2 regions of the Clostridium sp. TJA085 genome follow, and region 2 is predicted to be linked to the other one. Evidence: riboswitches for the same ligand, from Rfam matches in the RefSeq annotation. Region 2 holds a riboswitch; the other holds the start of a gene.
The links. A riboswitch is a leader RNA that binds a small molecule or an ion and turns the genes downstream of it on or off. The one in region 2 is predicted to bind cyclic di-GMP.
Positions count from the first base shown of each region.

Region 1: another riboswitch for cyclic di-GMP. It lies ahead of AC4FQW_RS08710 (BsaA family SipW-dependent biofilm matrix protein); the one in region 2 lies ahead of AC4FQW_RS04715 (sensor domain-containing protein).

Region 1 covers NZ_JBZEEZ010000002.1:316,180-326,085, reverse strand. The annotation lists gene mgtA (magnesium-translocating P-type ATPase) at 1-2,285, shown strand, start outside; gene AC4FQW_RS08745 (rhodanese-like domain-containing protein) at 2,357-2,674, shown strand; gene AC4FQW_RS08740 (hypothetical protein) at 2,996-3,316, shown strand; gene AC4FQW_RS08735 (DUF969 domain-containing protein) at 3,600-4,265, shown strand; gene AC4FQW_RS08730 (DUF979 domain-containing protein) at 4,289-5,221, shown strand; gene pcp (pyroglutamyl-peptidase I) at 5,258-5,899, shown strand; gene AC4FQW_RS08720 (gamma-glutamylcyclotransferase family protein) at 5,893-6,297, shown strand; gene AC4FQW_RS08715 (signal peptidase I) at 6,466-6,996, shown strand; cyclic di-GMP riboswitch class II at 7,102-7,185, shown strand; cyclic di-GMP riboswitch class II at 7,255-7,335, shown strand; gene AC4FQW_RS08710 (BsaA family SipW-dependent biofilm matrix protein) at 7,416-8,090, shown strand; gene AC4FQW_RS08705 (LPXTG cell wall anchor domain-containing protein) at 8,122-8,787, shown strand; gene AC4FQW_RS08700 (hypothetical protein) at 8,863-9,465, shown strand; gene AC4FQW_RS08695 (vWA domain-containing protein) at 9,481-9,906, shown strand, end outside.
Region 2 covers NZ_JBZEEZ010000001.1:896,957-906,862, forward strand. The annotation lists gene AC4FQW_RS04695 (L-cysteine desulfidase family protein) at 1-1,210, opposite strand, end outside; gene AC4FQW_RS04700 (hypothetical protein) at 1,333-1,530, opposite strand; gene AC4FQW_RS04705 (hypothetical protein) at 1,749-2,321, opposite strand; gene AC4FQW_RS04710 (class I SAM-dependent methyltransferase) at 2,422-3,594, opposite strand; gene AC4FQW_RS04715 (sensor domain-containing protein) at 3,779-5,530, opposite strand; cyclic di-GMP riboswitch class I at 5,869-5,960, opposite strand; gene purD (phosphoribosylamine--glycine ligase) at 6,018-7,265, opposite strand; gene purH (bifunctional phosphoribosylaminoimidazolecarboxamide formyltransferase/IMP cyclohydrolase) at 7,305-8,807, opposite strand; gene purN (phosphoribosylglycinamide formyltransferase) at 8,812-9,435, opposite strand; gene purM (phosphoribosylformylglycinamidine cyclo-ligase) at 9,423-9,906, opposite strand, start outside.

The DNA.
Region 1 (9,906 bases), on a different contig from region 2:
AACTTAAAGAAATGATTGAAACAACAGCAACTGTTATTAGAGGTGGTAAAGATATTGAAATTCCTATGGATGAAATAGTTAAGGGAGATGTAGTAAAGCTAAATGCGGGAGATATGATTCCTGCAGATATAAGAATTATTTTTGCAAAAGATTTATTTATAAGTGAATCAGCAATGACTGGAGAATCAGAGGCTGTAGAAAAGTATGGAGATCTATCACAAGAAACTAAGAGGAAAGATATAAAAAGTACTTTTGAATTAGAAAATTTAGCGTTTATGGGAACTAATGTTATAAGTGGTACTGCTATAGGAATTGTATTAAGTACAGGTAATAATACAGTAATTGGTAGTATGGCAAATGTTATAACAGAAAAGAAAGAAATGACAAGCTTTGATAAAGGAGTAAATTCAGTAAGCTTTTTATTAATAAGATTTATGGCGATTATGGTTCCGGTAGTATTTGTTATTAATGGAATTACAAAAGGTGACTGGTTACAAGCATTTCTATTTGCGTTATCAGTAGCAGTTGGATTGACTCCAGAAATGCTTCCAATGATAGTTACAACAAACCTTGCAAAGGGTGCTGTAAAAATGTCAAAGTATAAAACAATAGTTAAAAACTTAAATTCAATACAAAACTTTGGGGCTATGGATATACTTTGTACTGATAAGACAGGAACACTTACAGAAGATAAAATAGTTTTAGAAAATCATCTTGATATACATGGAAATGAAGATATTAGAGTACTTAAGCATGGTTATTTAAATAGTTACTTTCAAACAGGACTTAAAAATTTACTTGATGTTGCTATACTTCAATATGGAGATAAAGAAGGATTTTCTAATTTAAGTGAAAAGTATAAAAAAGTAGATGAAATTCCTTTTGATTTTTCACGTAGAAGAATGTCTGTTGTTTTACAGGACCAAAATGGAAAAACTCAATTAATAACAAAAGGTGCAGTTGAAGAAATGCTAGAAATATCTTCTTATGCAGAATATAATGATGAAATTGTAGAGTTAACAGAGGAATTAAGAAAAGAAATATTAGAAACTGTTAGTAAACTTAATACAAATGGTATGAGAGTAGTTGCAGTATCACAAAAAAATAATCCATCACCAGAAGGTAGTTTTTCAGTGAAAGATGAAAGTGATATGGTTCTTATGGGGTATATAAGTTTTCTAGACCCACCAAAGGAGTCATCAAAGGATGCTATAGAATTTTTACATGATTATGGAGTAGAAGTTAAAGTATTAACTGGAGATAATGAAAAAGTAACTAAATATGTATGTAGTCAAGTTGGTATAAATGTTAAAAATATATTATTAGGTTCAGAAATTGAAGATATGAAAGATGAAGAGCTAAAAAAAATTGTTAGACATACAAATGTTTTTGCAAAATTATCACCAAGTCAAAAAGCAAGAATTGTATCAGTATTAAGAGATCATGGACATGTTGTTGGATTTATGGGAGACGGTATAAATGATGCTCCTGCAATGAAAAAAGCAGATGTTAGTATTTCAGTAGATACAGCAGTAGATATAGCAAAAGAATCAGCAGATATAATTCTTTTAGAAAAGAACCTTATGGTACTTGGAAAAGGTGTTGTTGAGGGACGTAAAACTTTTGCTAATATAATAAAATATATAAAAATGACAGCAAGTTCTAATTTCGGAAATATGTTTAGTGTATTAGTTGCAAGTGCGTTTTTACCATTTTTACCAATGCTACCAATTCAAATATTAGTATTAAATCTTATATATGATATTTCATGCATAGCAGTTCCATGGGATAGGGTTGATATGGAATATTTGAAAAGACCACGTAAATGGGATGCCTCATCAATTGGAAGTTTCATGGTATGGTTTGGACCAACAAGTTCAATATTTGATATAACAACTTATGCAATTTTATATTTTATAATATGCCCCATTGTAGCAGGTGGACATTATGGAGCTTCAGGAGTTAATAATGTAGTATTTTTAGCAGTATTTAATGCGGGCTGGTTTGTAGAATCACTATGGACACAAACTTTAGTAATACACATGATAAGAACACCAAAAATTCCATTTATTCAAAGTAGAGCTTCAAGTTCAGTATTTTTATTTACAGGACTTGCAATATTAATTGGAACAATTATTCCATATACTTCATTTGGAGAAATTTTAGATATGAAACCAATGCCGGGAGTATATTTTATATATTTAACTTTAACAATATTATCTTATATGATTTTAGTAAATGTTATTAAGAAAATTTATATAAAAAAATATGGGAAATTATTATAATATATAGATTAATAATATAAGTGTATAATAATTATATAAAAATAAAATTATTAAAAGAGAGGAGGAAGATTATGTTTTCATTTTTAGATAAAAAATATAATTCAGTAAAAGTGAATGATTTAAAAGATAAATTAGTAAATATAAATTTAATAGATATTAGAGAACCATATGAATTTAATAATGGACATTTACCTAATGCAAAAAACATACCTATGGAAAATATAGTTAACCAACCTGAAAAATATTTAACTAAAGATAAAGAGTATTATATAATATGTCAGTCAGGAGTAAGAAGCAGTAGAACTTGTGATTTTTTAGATAGAAAAGGATATAAAATAATAAACGTTTCAGGTGGAACAGGAAACTATAATGGAAAATTAGAAAAATAATAAAAAAATTTGTACTAAATATAATTTTAGTACAAATTTTTTTTGCATAAAATAGAATTAAGTTAATAATATAAAGTATATTAATTGTAAAAGAAATAAAATAGAAAAATATAGAATTAAATATTTAATGTGATAGTTTGCTCTTATGACGAATAAGAGTTTTTAGAATAATTCTAATATAATAGATGATTATATTAATATTTAATTATTAATGTTTTGTTATATATTAATTATTAATATTAATGTAATAATTAATATATTGAAGAAAAGATTTTAAATAGTATACTTAATATTATTATAAAATAAAAATTGGAGGACATAATGAACGGATTTGAATTTTATGTTGATTTAATTAATATATACAGAGAAGTAGATTTGAGATTAAATTATAAGCTTAGTAATCTTTTAAAAATGATAAATACTAAAGGAGCAGTAAATGCAGCTAAGTATATAATAAAAGAAGATGATGATATATATGGATTGGAATTATTAATGAATAATAATATGGAAGATTTAACTATAGAAAATCTTATTCTTAATAATAAATATAAGGATCTTTTTACTGATAAAGATAGAGAGTTAAGTAATTTAAGATTAAAAAAATATAGAAATACCGAAAATAAAGATTTAAATGAAGAATAAAAAATCTATATCAAAAGGAATATATTCCTTTTGATATAGATTTTTTATTTTTATATTAAATTATTTTAAAACATATAAAAATATACATTATTATATAATAATTGTAATTAATTAGTACACATAAATTTAATTACATTTAAATAGTAATAAAATATTACAAAATATGAACTAAGTGTTAAAAATGTATTGAAATTTTAAATAAAATGTTTTAAAATTTTAAACAAGATATAAAATAATTAAATTTTTTGTAAAACTTAGGAAGAGTGGAGTGAGGGAATAAATGATAAAGCTAATTGGAGTTTTAATTGTAATATTAGGGTTTGTATTTAAAATTGAAACTTTATTTACAGTTTTATTGGCAGGACTTGCAACTGGTTTTGTTGCAGGAATGGACTTGAATGAAATTCTAACAGTTTTAGGCCAATCGTTTGTAGCAAATAGAGCTGTTTCATTATTTATATTAACGTTGCCTGTAATTGGAGTATTAGAAAGATATGGTTTAAGGCAAAGAGCTATTTATTTAGTAAAAAAATTGGGCAAGCTTACAACAGGCGGAGTTTTAACTGCTTACACAGCTATAAGGCAAATTACTGGAGCACTTTCAATAAGAATAAGTGGACATCCTCAATTTGTTAGACCATTAGTTAATCCAATGGCACAAGCAGCGGCTAAAAATAAGTTTAATAATATAGATGAGGCTGATGAAGAAAAAATAAAAGGTTTATCAGCAGCATCAGAGAATTATGGCAATTTCTTTGGGCAAAATCTTTTTGCAGGAAGCTCAGGAGTTTTATTGATATCAAGCACATTAACAGAGTTTGGATATAATGTTACTGCATTAAGTATAGCCAAAGCTAGTATAATAATGGCTTTAATAGCTTTCTTAGTATCATTATTACAAAATTATTTATATGATAAAAAAATGCAAAAAAAATATTCTAAAAAATAATTCAACAAAAGAGGAGGGGAAATATGCAACAGTTCATAGATATAGCTTTGGAGATTTTTTATATAACAATGGGTTTATTTATGATTGTAATAGCATATAAATCGTTTAAAACAATAGATTCAAGTAAACGATATTATACAGCATTATTTTGGATTATGATGTCGCTACCATTTATATTTGGTAAGTTGCTTCCTTACAACGTAACTGGTGGAATACTTGTCTTATCAAGTTTGTTAACAGTTTCTAAAAAAGTTGTTTTTGCAAAATACGATACAGCTACTGAAGAAGAAGGACAAAAAGCATCAGAAAGAATTAAAAGCAAAATATTTACTCCTTCATTAGTATTGGCTTTTGCAGCAGTTATAGTAGCTATGGGATTGTCTGATTATAAAAATTCATCACAATTTGCAATTGGTGTTGGGGCAATAGCTGCAATGGTAGCAGCTTTTGCAATAACAAAAGCTAAACCTAAAGAAGCTGTTAATGATGGAGCAAGGCTTCTTCACCAAATGGGACCAACAAGTATGTTACCGCAATTACTTGTTGCGCTTGGAGCATTATTTACACAAGCTGGTGTTGGTGATGTTATATCACAATATATTTCAGGTGTAGTTCCGCAAGGAAATAGATTATTAGGAGTTACTGCATACGTACTTGGAATGGCATTATTTACAATGGTTATGGGAAATGCATTTGCAGCATTTTCAGTAATTACAGCAGGAATAGGAGTACCTTTTGTATTAGCACAAGGAGCAAATCCAGTAATAGTTGGAGCATTAGCACTTACTGCTGGATATTGTGGAACACTTTTAACACCTATGGCTGCAAATTTTAATATAGTTCCATCTGCATTGCTAGAATGTAGAGATCAAAATGAAGTAATTAAGACTCAGGCACCAACAGCTATAATATTATTAGTTGTTCATATATTTGCTATGTATTTCTTAGCGTTTTAAAAAATTTAAGGGTATAGTAACAAAGGAGGAATTAAAATGAAGATATTATTAACTGGATTTGATCCTTTTTGTGGTGAAAAAATAAATCCAGCACAAGAAGCTGTAAATATGGTTTCAGATAATATAAATGGTGCAGAAGTAATAAAACTTATAATACCAACTGTATATGAAAAATCATTAAAAGTTATAGAAGAAGCTATAATAAAACATAAACCAGATGTAGTAATATCAATTGGTCAAGCTGGGGGAAGATATGATATAACTCCAGAAAGAGTTGCAATTAATATAAATGATTTTAGAATAAAAGACAATGAGGGAAATCAACCAATAGATGAGGTTATAAGAGCAGATGGAGATGCTGCATATTTTTCAAATTTACCATTAAAAGCAATAGTAAAACATTTAAATGAGAATGGAATACCAAGCACTCTTTCAAATACAGCTGGAACTTTTGTATGCAATCATGTAATGTATGGAGTTTTATACATGATAAATAAAAAGTATCCAAATATTAAAGGAGGGTTTGTTCACATACCATATATAACATCTCAAATCTTAGATAAAAAGAATGTACCTTTTATGTCGTTAAATGAAATAGTAAAAGGTATAGAATTAATTTTAGAAGCATGTACTATCTATGATGAAGATGTAAAAGTAATTGGTGGAGAAATATGTTAGTGGATAAAGTATTTGTATATGGAAGTCTTAGAAGTGGGATGTTCAACTATGAGAAATTATTAAAGGGTAAGGTTAAAGGGTTAAAAAAGGGGACAATTTATGGGGAATTGTTCCATATAGAAAATAAGGGATATCCAGCAGTAATTTGTGGGGAAGAAGAAATTGCTGGTGAATTAATGACATTTAAAAATTTTAATAAAACTTTATTTGAACTAGATGAATTAGAAAATTTTAAAGTTTTAGATGAAAATTCAGAGTATTTAAGAGAGGTTGTTGAAGTTTCTTTAGAGGATGGGACTAAAGAAAAAGCATATTTTTATAAATATAATACAAAATCTATTTTAAATAAAGAAGATAAGTTATTAAAAGTTAAAAGTGGGGATTGGTTTAAGAGGTAATGTAGAAAGAAGTTATCAAATATTTGGTAGCTTCTTTTTTGTATAATTTATAGATTATAAACCAAAAATACAATAAATATTAACAAAAATATAGTAAACTTAAAAAACATATAAATATTAAATTGAATATGCTAAATTATTTTTATAATTTAATCATTAGGGGGAAAAATGAAAGATAAAAAACAATTAAAAAAGAAAAATCCAATAAAAACTGTACTTAATATTATATTTTATTTATTTATAGTTGCAGTTATAGTTTTATCAATCTTTAATATAATGGGTGAAAAAGAAGGAAAACATCCAAGTATATTAGGTTATAGTACATATTATATAATGACTGGTAGTATGGAACCAAATATAAATCCAGGAAGTTTAGTGGTAGTTAAAAATGGTACAGATCAATCAATAAAAGTTGGAGATGTAATAACATTTAGAGGCTCAACAGGCAAGACAATAACAACTCATAGAGTGCAAAAGGTTGTAAATAATGGAACTGAATTTATAACAAAAGGAGATGCAAATAATACAGCTGATCCAATTCCAGTTAAAAATATGCAAGTTATAGGAAAGGTAATGTTCCATATACCTTATTTAGGAAATATATCTCAATTTATTCAAAGAAATTTAGTTATAGTAATAATATTTATTTTGGCCTTATTTGGTATTAGTACAGTTATCGATAAAGTTAGAAATAAATAATAAAAATATATTTTATTAATAAATTTAACAAAGTGTTAATAAAGTAAAATAAATATAAAAACTATTGTATAATAAAAAACTAAATGATAACATTTTATTATAAAAATGAAATTTAGGAGCTTTGAAACATATTCTGTATATGGGCACTTGGAATATGTGGAGCTAGTAGTGCAACCGACTAATTTATATTATTTTAAATATAGATTAGTCTTTTTTTATATAAAAATATATTAATTAAGACTAATGCAATTAAAACTAAAATTTTATAGAAGCTTTGAAGTATGTTCTGTATATGGGCACTTGGAACATATGGAGCTAGTAGTGCAACCGGCTAATTCTACATGATTAGCTTATTTTCTTAGCTAATCCTTACATTATATTCTAAAAATATAAAATAAAGTAAAACGGAGGATTAACAAATGAAAAAGAAAAAAATTATTAGTGCAATAGCGGCAGTCGCAGTAGTGGCATCATTATCAATAGGATCATTAGCTTGGTTTACATCACAAGACAGTGTAACAAATAAATTTTCAACAGTATCAACAACTGATCCAAGTGATCCAAATGCAGGAATAAAAATAAATGAGAATTTTGATAAAGAAACAGCTAAAAGTGTACTTCCAGGAACAGAAGTAAGAAAACTTGTAAAGGTTGATAGTAAAGCAAATTATGATCAACTTGTAAAAGTTAAATTAGAAAAGGTTTGGAAGGATTCAAATGGAAATAAAATAACATCTGTTTGGGTAAAAGATAATAAGATAGTTGCAAAAGGAACAGTAGGAGCTGAAGAAGTTGTTTTAAATGATGATTTAATTAAATTAAACTTTGGAGATAACCTAGATAACTCAAAAGGAAAATGGATTGATGGGGGAAAAGGAATTTATTATTATAATGGAATTCTTAAGCCAGGAGATGCAACAAGTGCTTTATTAAATAGTGTTACATTAGATGGACAAGCAGATAACTTCTATAAAGGTTTAAGCTTTGACGTTGTAGTTACAGCAGATGGTATCCAAGCATCAAATGGAGCTGTAAGTGATGGGTGGAAAGAAGCACCTCAAGCTATTAAAGATTTAGGCGGAGTATCTAAATAATTAAATAAATATAAAAGTAGGGTGATAATATATGAAAAATATTTTAAAAGCTTTTGTATTAACCCTATCAATTATATTACTTACTGGAATTAAGGGGGAGGCAGCAGAGGTGCTTCCCCCTAATGTTAAATTGGTAGGAGATGCTAATGGAATAGTATTTGTTAATGGTGATGAACCTTTTTTATGTAAATATAATATGCTTCCTGGGGATAGTGTAAAAAGAACAATGACTCTTAAAAATTCTCATAAAGATTCTTATGATATATATGTAAGAGCTGAAAGAGTTACTAGAAGAGAAAAATATGATTTATTAAAAAAGATAAATTTAATTGTAAAGTATGATGGCAATATTATATATAATGGTCCAATAGCTAGTAAAAATGGGTTAAGTAATGAGATTTTCCTTGGTAATGTTAAGCCAGGAGAAGAAAAAAAGCTTGAAGCTGAAGCTGTATTTGATGGGAAAACAATCGGAAATGAGTACAAAAATAAACATGCTGAAGTTGACTGGATATTTACTGCTATAAAAATTCCAGAGCAAATGATTAATAAAGAAAATAATTATAATCTAAATAATAAAAAAATGAATGGTATTTTACCTAAAACTGGTTACGAAAATTTTTATTTTATAGGTATATTAATTGCTTCAATAGGAATTATTTCTGTTTTAAAAAAAGATAAGAAATTTAGTAAGTAGTAGTGATGGGATTTAAAATTATTTATATATAAGAGTTATACGATTTAAGGATACTTCTTAAAAAGGAGGAAAAGTATGATTAAAAAGAAGAAAATTATAATTGCAACAATTGGAATAGCGTTAGTTAGTTTAATTAGTTTAATCAGCTTTGCAAGTAATGCATTTTTTACATCTTCTGATAAAGTGAAAAATGATTTTAAAATTGCTAAATATGAAGTTACTACTAAGGAAAATTTTCACCCTAGTAAATATAATAAAAATGATACTATAAAAAAAGAAGTTTATGTAGAAAATACAGGAAGCTTACCTGCTTATATAAGAGTTAAAATAGTTCCAGTATGGAAAAATGGATTACCTATACAAGTTAATGGTAAAAGCACAGTTGATTTAAATATTATTAATTTAGATAGTTGGGCAAAAATAGGGGATTATTATTATTATAAGGGAGTATTAAATCCTAAATCTTCTACAAAAAAATTACTAGATAGTGTAAAAGTTAGTGATAATATAAAAAATTTAGATGGTGATTATGATATAAAAAATTTATCTGTTGATGTATTTACTGAAAGTATAATACATCTAGATGAAACAAAAGAGAACCAAAAAGAGATTAATATTAAAAGAATAAAAGAAGCTTGGAAAGTTGATGAATCTAAGTTTATTGATAAAAAAGAGTAAGGAGTGATTTTACTAATGAATAATAAAAGAAAAAAATCTAAAGTTATTTTAGCAATGACAGTAATATTCACTTTTTTTACTTTTAATATTACTCCATTGAGTGTTAACGCAGATAATAGAAAAACAGATAATAAAAGTTTATTTACTATAAGTAAAACAGCAGAATATTATCACAAAGGTGATAAACAAAAACAATTAAAAGATAGAGAATATACTATAAATTTAAATGCTTCATTTAATGGAGCGACAAAGTCAAATCCTAAAGATGTAATATTAGTTTTAGATAAATCAGGAAGTATGTTATATAATAATGCTGAAGAAAATTTAAAATATGCTGCAACTACATTTGCAGACAAGTTGCTTTCAGATAAAAATAATAGAATATCTATAATAACATTTTCACAAAGTTATAACATTATAAAAGATATTAAGGATGCAAGT
Region 2 (9,906 bases):
ACTTTTCTATACTCTCAATAGTTTTTTCTACATCTTGTGATACAATTCCATCATTTGATGTTGCAGTAATTCCATTCATAGCAAGATTTGCACATTGAATTGCTGCATTTGTACCAGTAGCTATTTTAAGAGCGCATGTTTGCTTAGCTCCATCACATATCATTCCTGAAACATCTGATAGCATATTATTTATACAATATTTTATATTTTGCAAGTTTCCTCCAAGTAAATATGTTATCCCACATGAAGCCCCTGTTGCACCTGCAATTCCTGCACCACAAAGTGGTGATAATCTTCCCATATGCTTTTTTATACGAATGGTTACCAAATTACTTAATACTAAAGCTCTTGCTAATTCTTCATCTGACTTTTTCAAAATATATGCCGTTTCTGCAACAGGCATAGAACAAGCTATTCCTTGATTTCCACTACCAGCTGTTGTCATAATAGGCATAGTACAACCATCCATTCTGGCATCTGATGCTGCTGCTGATGCTGCAATTATTTTATTTGATGCATCATTTGAAAATAAATTAAAATTTCCTTTTTCAATAATTTTATTTCCAACTTCTAACCCATATCCGCCTTTTAAACCTTCCGCTGAAACTTTACCATTCATCTTGGCACTTTCTAAAATAAATTTTATATCTTCAAACTTGCAATTTTTTGCAAAGTTATAAATTGACTCTATTTTAAATAAATTATAATCTTCATCTTCTTCATTATTTAAATTATCTATTTTCTTATCAAGTAATATTTCTTCATCTTTTTTTATTAAAGTTACATTTGTATGTATGTCCTCAATAACTACTACACACTTTGATTTTTCACCTATAACTTCTACTTCTATATAAAGACTTTTATCTGTATCTTTTTGTGTTATATTTATAATATTTTCTTTTACTATTTTATTAGCTTCTTCAAGCTCTTCTTTTTTAAAATTTGATAAAATAGTTAACTTTTTATAAGATTTTTTTATTACAACACCTAGTGCTGCTGCTATTTCTATACCAACTTGTCCAGTTCCAGGTATCCCAACTCCTAATGCATTTTTTATTACATTAGCACTTAATTTTATGTTTATAAATTTTATTTTTTCATCTAAATTTTCAGATGCTATAGAAGCTGCATAAGCTATAGCAATTGGTTCTGTACAACCTTCTGATGGTATAACTTCTCTCTTTAATGTTTTTATATATAGGTCTCTCATAAAATGCCCTCCAGTTAAAATTAGAAATTGGTCTTTTATATTTTTATTATATCATTATAATCTTAATTTTTGTAATCAATTACATTAATATTTTATTATAAACTTATAATATAAATAAAGTTTTACACCAAATTTTTTTTATATTTATAATTATTGTAATCATCACTGCAAACACACATAGAATTCATAATTTCAATTATTTCTTCCTTTGATAATGATTTATAATACTTATCATAATGGTCTTCTGAACAAAAACTTCCTATTTTATTTTCATATCCATTATCTTTAATCTCTTTTTTACAATATAAACATCTTTTCATATTAAAGTCCTCCCTTTCATGATATTACTTTAACATTTTTTATTTTAATTAATATACTACTTTAAGATATTGTTTACAATCTTAATAAAAAAAATATTTTTATAACCTTTATAGAATTTTATTTTATTAAAAATATATTATTAAATAACCTTAATTATTTTTTATTACAAAAACTCTACTAATTATCATTAGTAGAGTTTAATTTAATCATATAAAAATTATTTAATTTTATCTAAAACATATTGTTTATATTCATTAAAAGTCATATTTTCTATAGTTGCACCTTTATTAACTTTTCCACTTACAAAGTTATATTCTGCAGAACCATAATTAAAAGATGGACTTAAAACAGAAATACTTGATTCTGTTGTTCTATAAGTTACCTTATAACTTAACACTTCTTCACAGAAATTAAGTATTTCTAAATAATTTTTTATATATCCTGCACTTATCATTTTAACAACAAAAGAAAATAAGTTATATCCTCCAAGTAATTGTTTCATATTTCCACCATGCATATTAAATACTTTATCTGTGCTATAAAAGTACTTCATATCTCCAAATGTAAGTGTTTTAAATTCATTATTTATTTCTAATCTATCATCTTTTATTTCTTCTAAATCTTTTTCTATAGTTTCCCAAGGAATTGATTTTAATATTGCATTATTATTTATTGTTTGTGTAAAATTATCTATTGCATTATCTATATATTTATTTACGCTTATTACTTTTTCATCTATATATAAAGTGTATTTTCCATTTTCATATACTAAACTTATTTTATTATCCATATATTACCCTCACTTCTTATGTTACTTAATAATAATTATTATATAATATTAAACTATTTTAGTCCATAATTTATTTTAATTAATACCTTACTAAAATTTATTATATTAACTTATCTTCTTTTAATAACTTATATAAAGTTGGATTTAAATTAAACTCTTTCATTAATTTTTCCACTTCATTTAATGACTTAAGCTTTTTATCTTTTGATATATTAGACTTTGATGCTCTAATTAAAATATTTTTTGGTGAATGTGCTATATCAATAAATTCTAAAAGCTGAGTTTTATAACCTAAAGTTTCTAAAAGATTTCCTCTTACTGCATCTGTCATAAGTGCAGCTACCCTCTCTTGTATTATTCCATACTTTGTTAATATTTTTAAATTATCTGTTTCTATTTGACTATTAAACTCATGTTGGCAGCAAGGAACTGAAAATATCATTTTAGTATTCCACTTTATTGCATTATAAAGTGCATAATCTGTAGCTGTATCACAAGCATGTAATGTAATTACCATATCAACTTTATTATTATATTTAAATCCATTTATATCACCAAGTTCAAAGTGCAAATTAGTATAATTATATTTTTTAGCTATATCATTACACTTTTTAATAACATCTTTTTTAAGGTCTAATCCTATCATTTTTACATTTATATTTTTAATTTTTACGAAATAATAATAAAGTACAAATGTTAAATATGATTTACCACAACCAAAATCTAATATTGTAAGATCCTTATATTCATTTTTCTTTATCTCATCATCAATTATTTCTATAAATCTATTTATTTGCTTATACTTATCATATTTTGATTTAACTACTTTTCCTTCTTTAGTGAATATACCTAAATCTATTAAAGGTTCTATTATCATTCCTTCTTTAAGAATATAATTTTTTTCTTTATTATGTGATTTATTACATGATTCACATAACTTTTTATTATCAACTTTTTTCTTTCCTAAAAATACTTTTCCCTTTTTAGAAATCTTAATATTTATATTACAATTTTCACTAAAAGCATCAACTTGCTTATAATTTTCTTCTATTATTTCTAAAAGCTTACCTTCAAACTTATCTTTCTCAATATTTTCATGAAAAACTTGTTTATCTGTATATTTTTCTATTTGATAATATTCTTTATTGTTTTTTTCTTTTAATTCAATATTTATCTTTTTATATTCTATTTCTTTGTTCATCTTATTACTTATAACTATTTTAAAAGCTTTTTCATTTGTAATTTCTTTTATAGCTCTTTTTAATTCTTCCATTAAGTTCACACCTTACTTTTTGTTTTCTCTCTAAAATAAATTATGTCTATACATAATTAAATTTATTATATTAAAATAATACAACACTCTAAGAAAAAAATATATAAAAATAAAGTCTTATTATAAAACAAAAGATGCTGCAAAAAATTTATAGCATCTTTTTTAAAATTTATATCCAAAGCTTTTATTTCAATTTATTAATTAATTTTTTAGCATCTTTTTCGCATAAAGGTTTTGAAAATAAATATCCTTGTATATATTCAACATTCATTTCTTTTAATATGTGAAGTTGCTTGTATGTTTCAACTCCTTCTGCAACAACTTTAATTTCTAATGACTGTCCTATATCTACAGCTAACTTTACTAATTTTTTATAATCATCACTTTTACTCATATTTTGTATAAATTCTTTATCTATTTTTATACCCGATATAGGTAATTTAATTAAATAATTTAATGATGAGTATCCTTTTCCAAAGTCATCTAAATAAACCTTAACTCCAAATTTTTTTAACTTTTTAAGTTTCTTTATATTAAACTTTATATTTTTAATTAAAGTGTTTTCTGTAATCTCTATACCTAAAAGATTTGGATTTATATTTATTTCTTTTAATAAATTTTCAATTATATCTGTAAAATTTTCATACATTATTTGTATTTCCGAAATATTTACAGATACAATTATAGGATCTTCTCTATTTTTATTTATTTCCTTTGAAAATACTAATGCTTTTTTTAATATATATTTTCCAAATATATTTATCATATTAACTTGTTCTATATAACTGATTATTTTTTCAACAGGAACATTCTTAAATTTTTCATTATTCCATCTTAGTAAAGCTTCAAATCCTATTATTTTTTTATTATAAGTATATTGTGGCTGATAATATAATTCTAATTCATTATTTTTTAAAGCTCTTTTAAGTTCTCTCTCTATTTCTAATTTAAATAATCTTTCTTTCTCAAATTCTTTAGTGTAAAAGGCATATTGATTTTTACCTCTAATTTTAGCTTTATATAAAGCAAAATCTGCTTTTTTTAATAAATCTTCAATTTTATTATCTTTAATTTTATCCGTTAAAATTCCAAAGCTTGCTGATATTGAATTTATTTTTTCTCTTTTTCTAAACTGATAATTTAAAGTCTTTATAATTTCTTTAACCTTTTTTATTAAAAACTTTTCGTTAGTTACATCTTTATAAATAATTATAAATTCATCTCCACTAATTCGTGCTACAAAAGCATCATTACAAACCCGTTTAAATATATTAGAAATCAATACTAAAACTTTATCTCCCCAATAATGCCCAAAGGTATCGTTTACCTTTTTGAAATCATCAATATCTATGGAAATTAATGAAGCATACTCTGTATCTTTCTTAATTTTTTTTAAATATGTATATATACTTCGTCTATTATTTAATCCCGTAAGTGAATCAGTAAATATTAACTTTCTTAATTCATCACTATAACCTTCAAAATTAACTATATCCATGTAAATAACAACTATTCCTATAACATTATTTTTATTGTCCCAAACTGGAATTTTATGAACTTCTATTGTTCTCAATTCTCCATTTATTATTTTTTCTCTAATAAATTGAATATTATCCCTTTTATTAATAACCATTTTATCTTCTAATATTATTTTCTCTATGAGTTCTTTTTTAAATTCATATCTCCAATTTTGCCCAATAATATCCTCTCTTTTAATATTATAATAATTCAAAAAATTATCATTTACTTCAAGTATTGAACTATTATTATCTTTTAAGATAATAGCAAATGGTATATTTTTTATTATAATATTCAAATTATTTTTATCCTTTTTTACTTTATATAATTCTTGTAATATTTCAATATTTTCAATTCTCTCTAAATACTTTCTAGCCTCTTTAGAATTAATTATATTCTTTAGACTTTTTTTACTCATATACTAAATTTACATCTCCTTATTATATTTAATTAAATAATATTTTTAATTAAATAATAAAATATACAAAAATTACTAATCTATTTTATTTTCGTACTAATACATATATTAATCAAGTATATATTTTTAAATAATACATTAATAATAAAAGCGATAAAAACTATTAATATTAGTTTTATCGCTTTTATTAATTATATATAAATATTTAAATTGTTGGGCATATCTAAAAAATTATAAAAAAAAACCACTCAAAATAAGAGTAGCCAAAATCTAAACTAAAATAAATATATTGTGTATTTACATATATTCTGAATTAAAAACAAAAAGTATGTTTACTTTTTGGCAACTGGCTAACATAGTTTTTAAAATAAAAACCTTAGTCCCTATAGCTTTGCGTCCTTAAATTTCTCTAAGTTTGCCTATTTATTTTTACTATTAAATAGTACTATATTTTTATAAGCTTTTCAAGTATTTATTTTAACTAACATTATTTTATTATTCCTAAATCAGTTCTGAAATAAGCTCCTTTAAAAATTATATTTTCTATATTTTTGTAAGCTTTATATCTTGCTTCTTCAATATTATTTCCTATTCCTAAAACAGATAAAACTCTTCCACCACTTGTAACTAAGTTACCACTTTCAAGTTTAGCTCCTGCAATAAACACTTTATCATCAACATTTCCAATACTTATATTATATCCAGTTTCGTATTCTAAAGGATATCCTTCTGACGCCATAACTACATTTATACAAGTTTCATCTGAAAATTCTATATTTAAACTTTCTAAATTTTCATTCATAGCTGAATATATTATATCTAAAAAATCACTTTTCATAAGAGCTAAAACTGATTGTGTTTCAGGATCTCCCATTCTTACATTATATTCTAAAAGTTTTACACCATCATTAGTTATCATTACCCCAAAGAATATTATTCCTTTAAAATTAAATCCTTCTTCTTTTATTCCTTCTAGTGTTTTATCCATAATATTTTCTTTAAAATCTCTTAATACCTCATCTGTAACATATGGATTAGGACAAATAACTCCCATTCCACCTGTATTTGGACCTCTATTTTCATCATATATTTGTTTATGATCTTTAGCTGATATAAATGGCACAATAGTATTACCATCAGTTATAGAAAGAATTGATGCTTCAATACCTTCTAAAAATTCTTCTATTACTACTTTTTTACCTGCTCCATTGAATACATCTAATACCATAAAATCTTCAATTGACTTTAAAGCTTCACATTTATTGTTACATATAACAACACCTTTTCCAGCTGCAACTCCATCTGCCTTAATTACTACTGGATATTTACAATTATTTAAATATTTTTTTGCCTTATACACATCATAAAATACATTATATTCTGCTGTTTTCACTCCATATTTTTTCATAAAGTCCTTTGAAAAAGCTTTACTCCCCTCAAGCATTGCAGCAGCCTTATTAGGTCCAAAAATTTTTAATCCTTCTTCTTCAAATCTATCTACTATTCCATTTATAAGAGGCTCTTCTGGTCCAACTATAGTTAAATCTATATTATTTTCTTTTGAAAACTTTATTAGATTTTCTATATCAGTTATATTTACATTTTCACATTTATCCTCAATTGCAGTACCCCCATTACCTGGAGCTACATATATTTTATTTACCTTTTTATTTTTTGATATTTTCCATGCTATTGCATGTTCTCTTCCACCTGAACCAACTAAAAGTATATTCATATTTTAAAACCCCTTTTACTATATTCTAAAAAGCTTTAATTAATGTTTAAAATGCCTAATACCTGTAAACACCATTGATATACCATGTTCATTACATGCATCTATAGATTCTTGATCTCTTAAAGAACCTCCTGGTTGTATTATTGCTTTTATTCCATACTTAGCTGCTTTATCTACAACATCTCTAAAAGGGAAAAATGCATCTGATGCCAAAATTGTTGCTCCCTTTCCTCTTCTTAGAGCATCTTCTGTTGGCCAAATTCTATTAACTTGTCCTCCCCCAATACCTAATGCAATTCCATCATGTGCTACTACAATAGCATTTGATTTAACATATTTTACAACCTTCATTCCAAATATTAAATCATTCATTTCTTCTGAAGTTGGTTTTACTTCTGTAACAACTTTTAATTCATTAAAAAGATTTTTATCTTCTTCTTGTACTAATATTCCTCCATCAACTGTAACCATATACTTATCATCTTTTGGAAGATTTTTAAATTCAAGAACTCTTAAATTTTTCTTTTGCTTTAATATTTCTAATGCATCATCATCATATTCTGGTGCAGCAATAACTTCTAAGAAAATTTTAATCATCTCTTCAGCTGTTCTCTTATCAACTTTTTTATTAAAAGCTACTATTCCTCCAAATATTGATGTAGGATCAACTTCATAAGCTTTAATATAAGCTTGGTAAGTATCTTTTCCAACTGCCACTCCACATGGTGTATTATGCTTTAATGCACAACATGATGGTTCATCAAATTCATTAGCACATTTCCAAGCTATATCTACATCTTTAAAATTGTTGTATGAAAGTTCTTTTCCGTTTAAAACATTAAATGTATTCATTGCCCCATCTAGCATAGTTGATTCATAAAAAGCAGCACTTTGATGAGAATTTTCACCGTATCTTAATTGTTGTTTTTTTATAAACGAAACTGAAAGATATTCCGGATATTCTATATCATCTAATAAAAAGTTTGAAATTGCAGCATCATAAGCGCTCATTAAATTAAATACTCTTCCTGCTAATTTTTTTCTAAGTTTATAAGAAACATCATTATTTTTTTCCATTTCATCCATTACAATTTTATAATCATTTTTATCAGATATAACTACTACATCTTTAAAATTTTTAGCAGCAGCTCTAAGCATTGTTGGGCCGCCAATATCAATAAATTCTACTTTTTCATCAAACTCTAAATTTTCACGAACTTTTTCAAAAAATGGATATAAATTTACAACAACATAATCTATTGTACTTATTTCTTTTTTGTTTAGCGTATTCATATGTTCTTCATTTTCTCTTATTGCTAATATACCTGCATGTATATTAGGATGTAATGTTTTAACTCTTCCATCTAACATTTCTGGAAAATCAGTAATTTCATTAACTTCAATTACTGAAATTCCATTTTCCTTTAAATACTTATATGTTCCACCAGTTGATATTATTTCAACATTTCTATTGATTAAAAACTTTGCAAATTCTAATATTCCCTCTTTATCAAACACGCTAATTAAAGCTCTCTTTTTCATTAAATTATTCCTCTCCTTTTAAAATATTTACTTTACCCTCTTTAATTTTCACTTTTCCTTCGCTTATATATTTAATAGCTAAAGGAAGTAATTTATGTTCTTTCTTCAAAACTCTATTTTGAAGTATTTCTGGAGTATCATTAAAATAAACTTTAACAGCTTCTTGTAATATTATTTCTCCACCATCTATCTCATTATTTACAAAATGGACTGTACATCCAGATATCTTTACTCCACTTTGTATAACTTTTTTATGAACATTTAATCCATACATTCTCTCACCACAAAATGAAGGAATTAATGATGGATGTATATTTATTATTTTGTCTTTATATTCTTCTAATAATTTTCCTTCCAATATAGAAAGATATCCTGCAAGAACTATTAAATCAATTTCTTTCTTTTTTACTAATTCTAATATTTTATAAGAAACTTTATCTCCAAATTCTTTTTTAGATACAATAAACGTATCTATATTATGTTTTTTAGCCCTTTCTATTGCATATATACCTTCACGACTTCCTATAACCATCTCTATTTTACAATTCAAAAAACCATTTTCCACACTATCTATTATTGCTTGAAGATTACTTCCACTTCCTGATGCCAGTATTGCTATTTTAAACAAATCCCTTCACCTCCAGAAGTTATACTTCCTATTTCATAAGCAACTTCTCCCATCTCTAATAAATCTCTTAAAATATTTTCAGTATCCTCTTTATCAATACAAATTACAAAACCTATTCCCATATTAAAGGTATTGTACATATGACTTTTTTCTACTCCACGATTAATTATTTCCTCAAATATTTTAGGTAATGGATAACTGTCAGTTTTTATAACAGCAGTTAATTCTCTTCCATTAAACATTCTAGGAATATTTTCTATAAAGCCACCACCAGTTATATGTGCCATACCTTTTATTTCATATTTTTCAAGAAGAGAAAGTATTGGTCTTACATATATTTTTGTTGGTTTAAGTAAAGTTTTCCATATAGACTGTCCATCAAAATTTTCATCTAAATCTTTAAATAATTTTCTAACTAATGAATATCCATTAGAGTGTATTCCTGATGATGCAATTCCTATAAGACTGTCA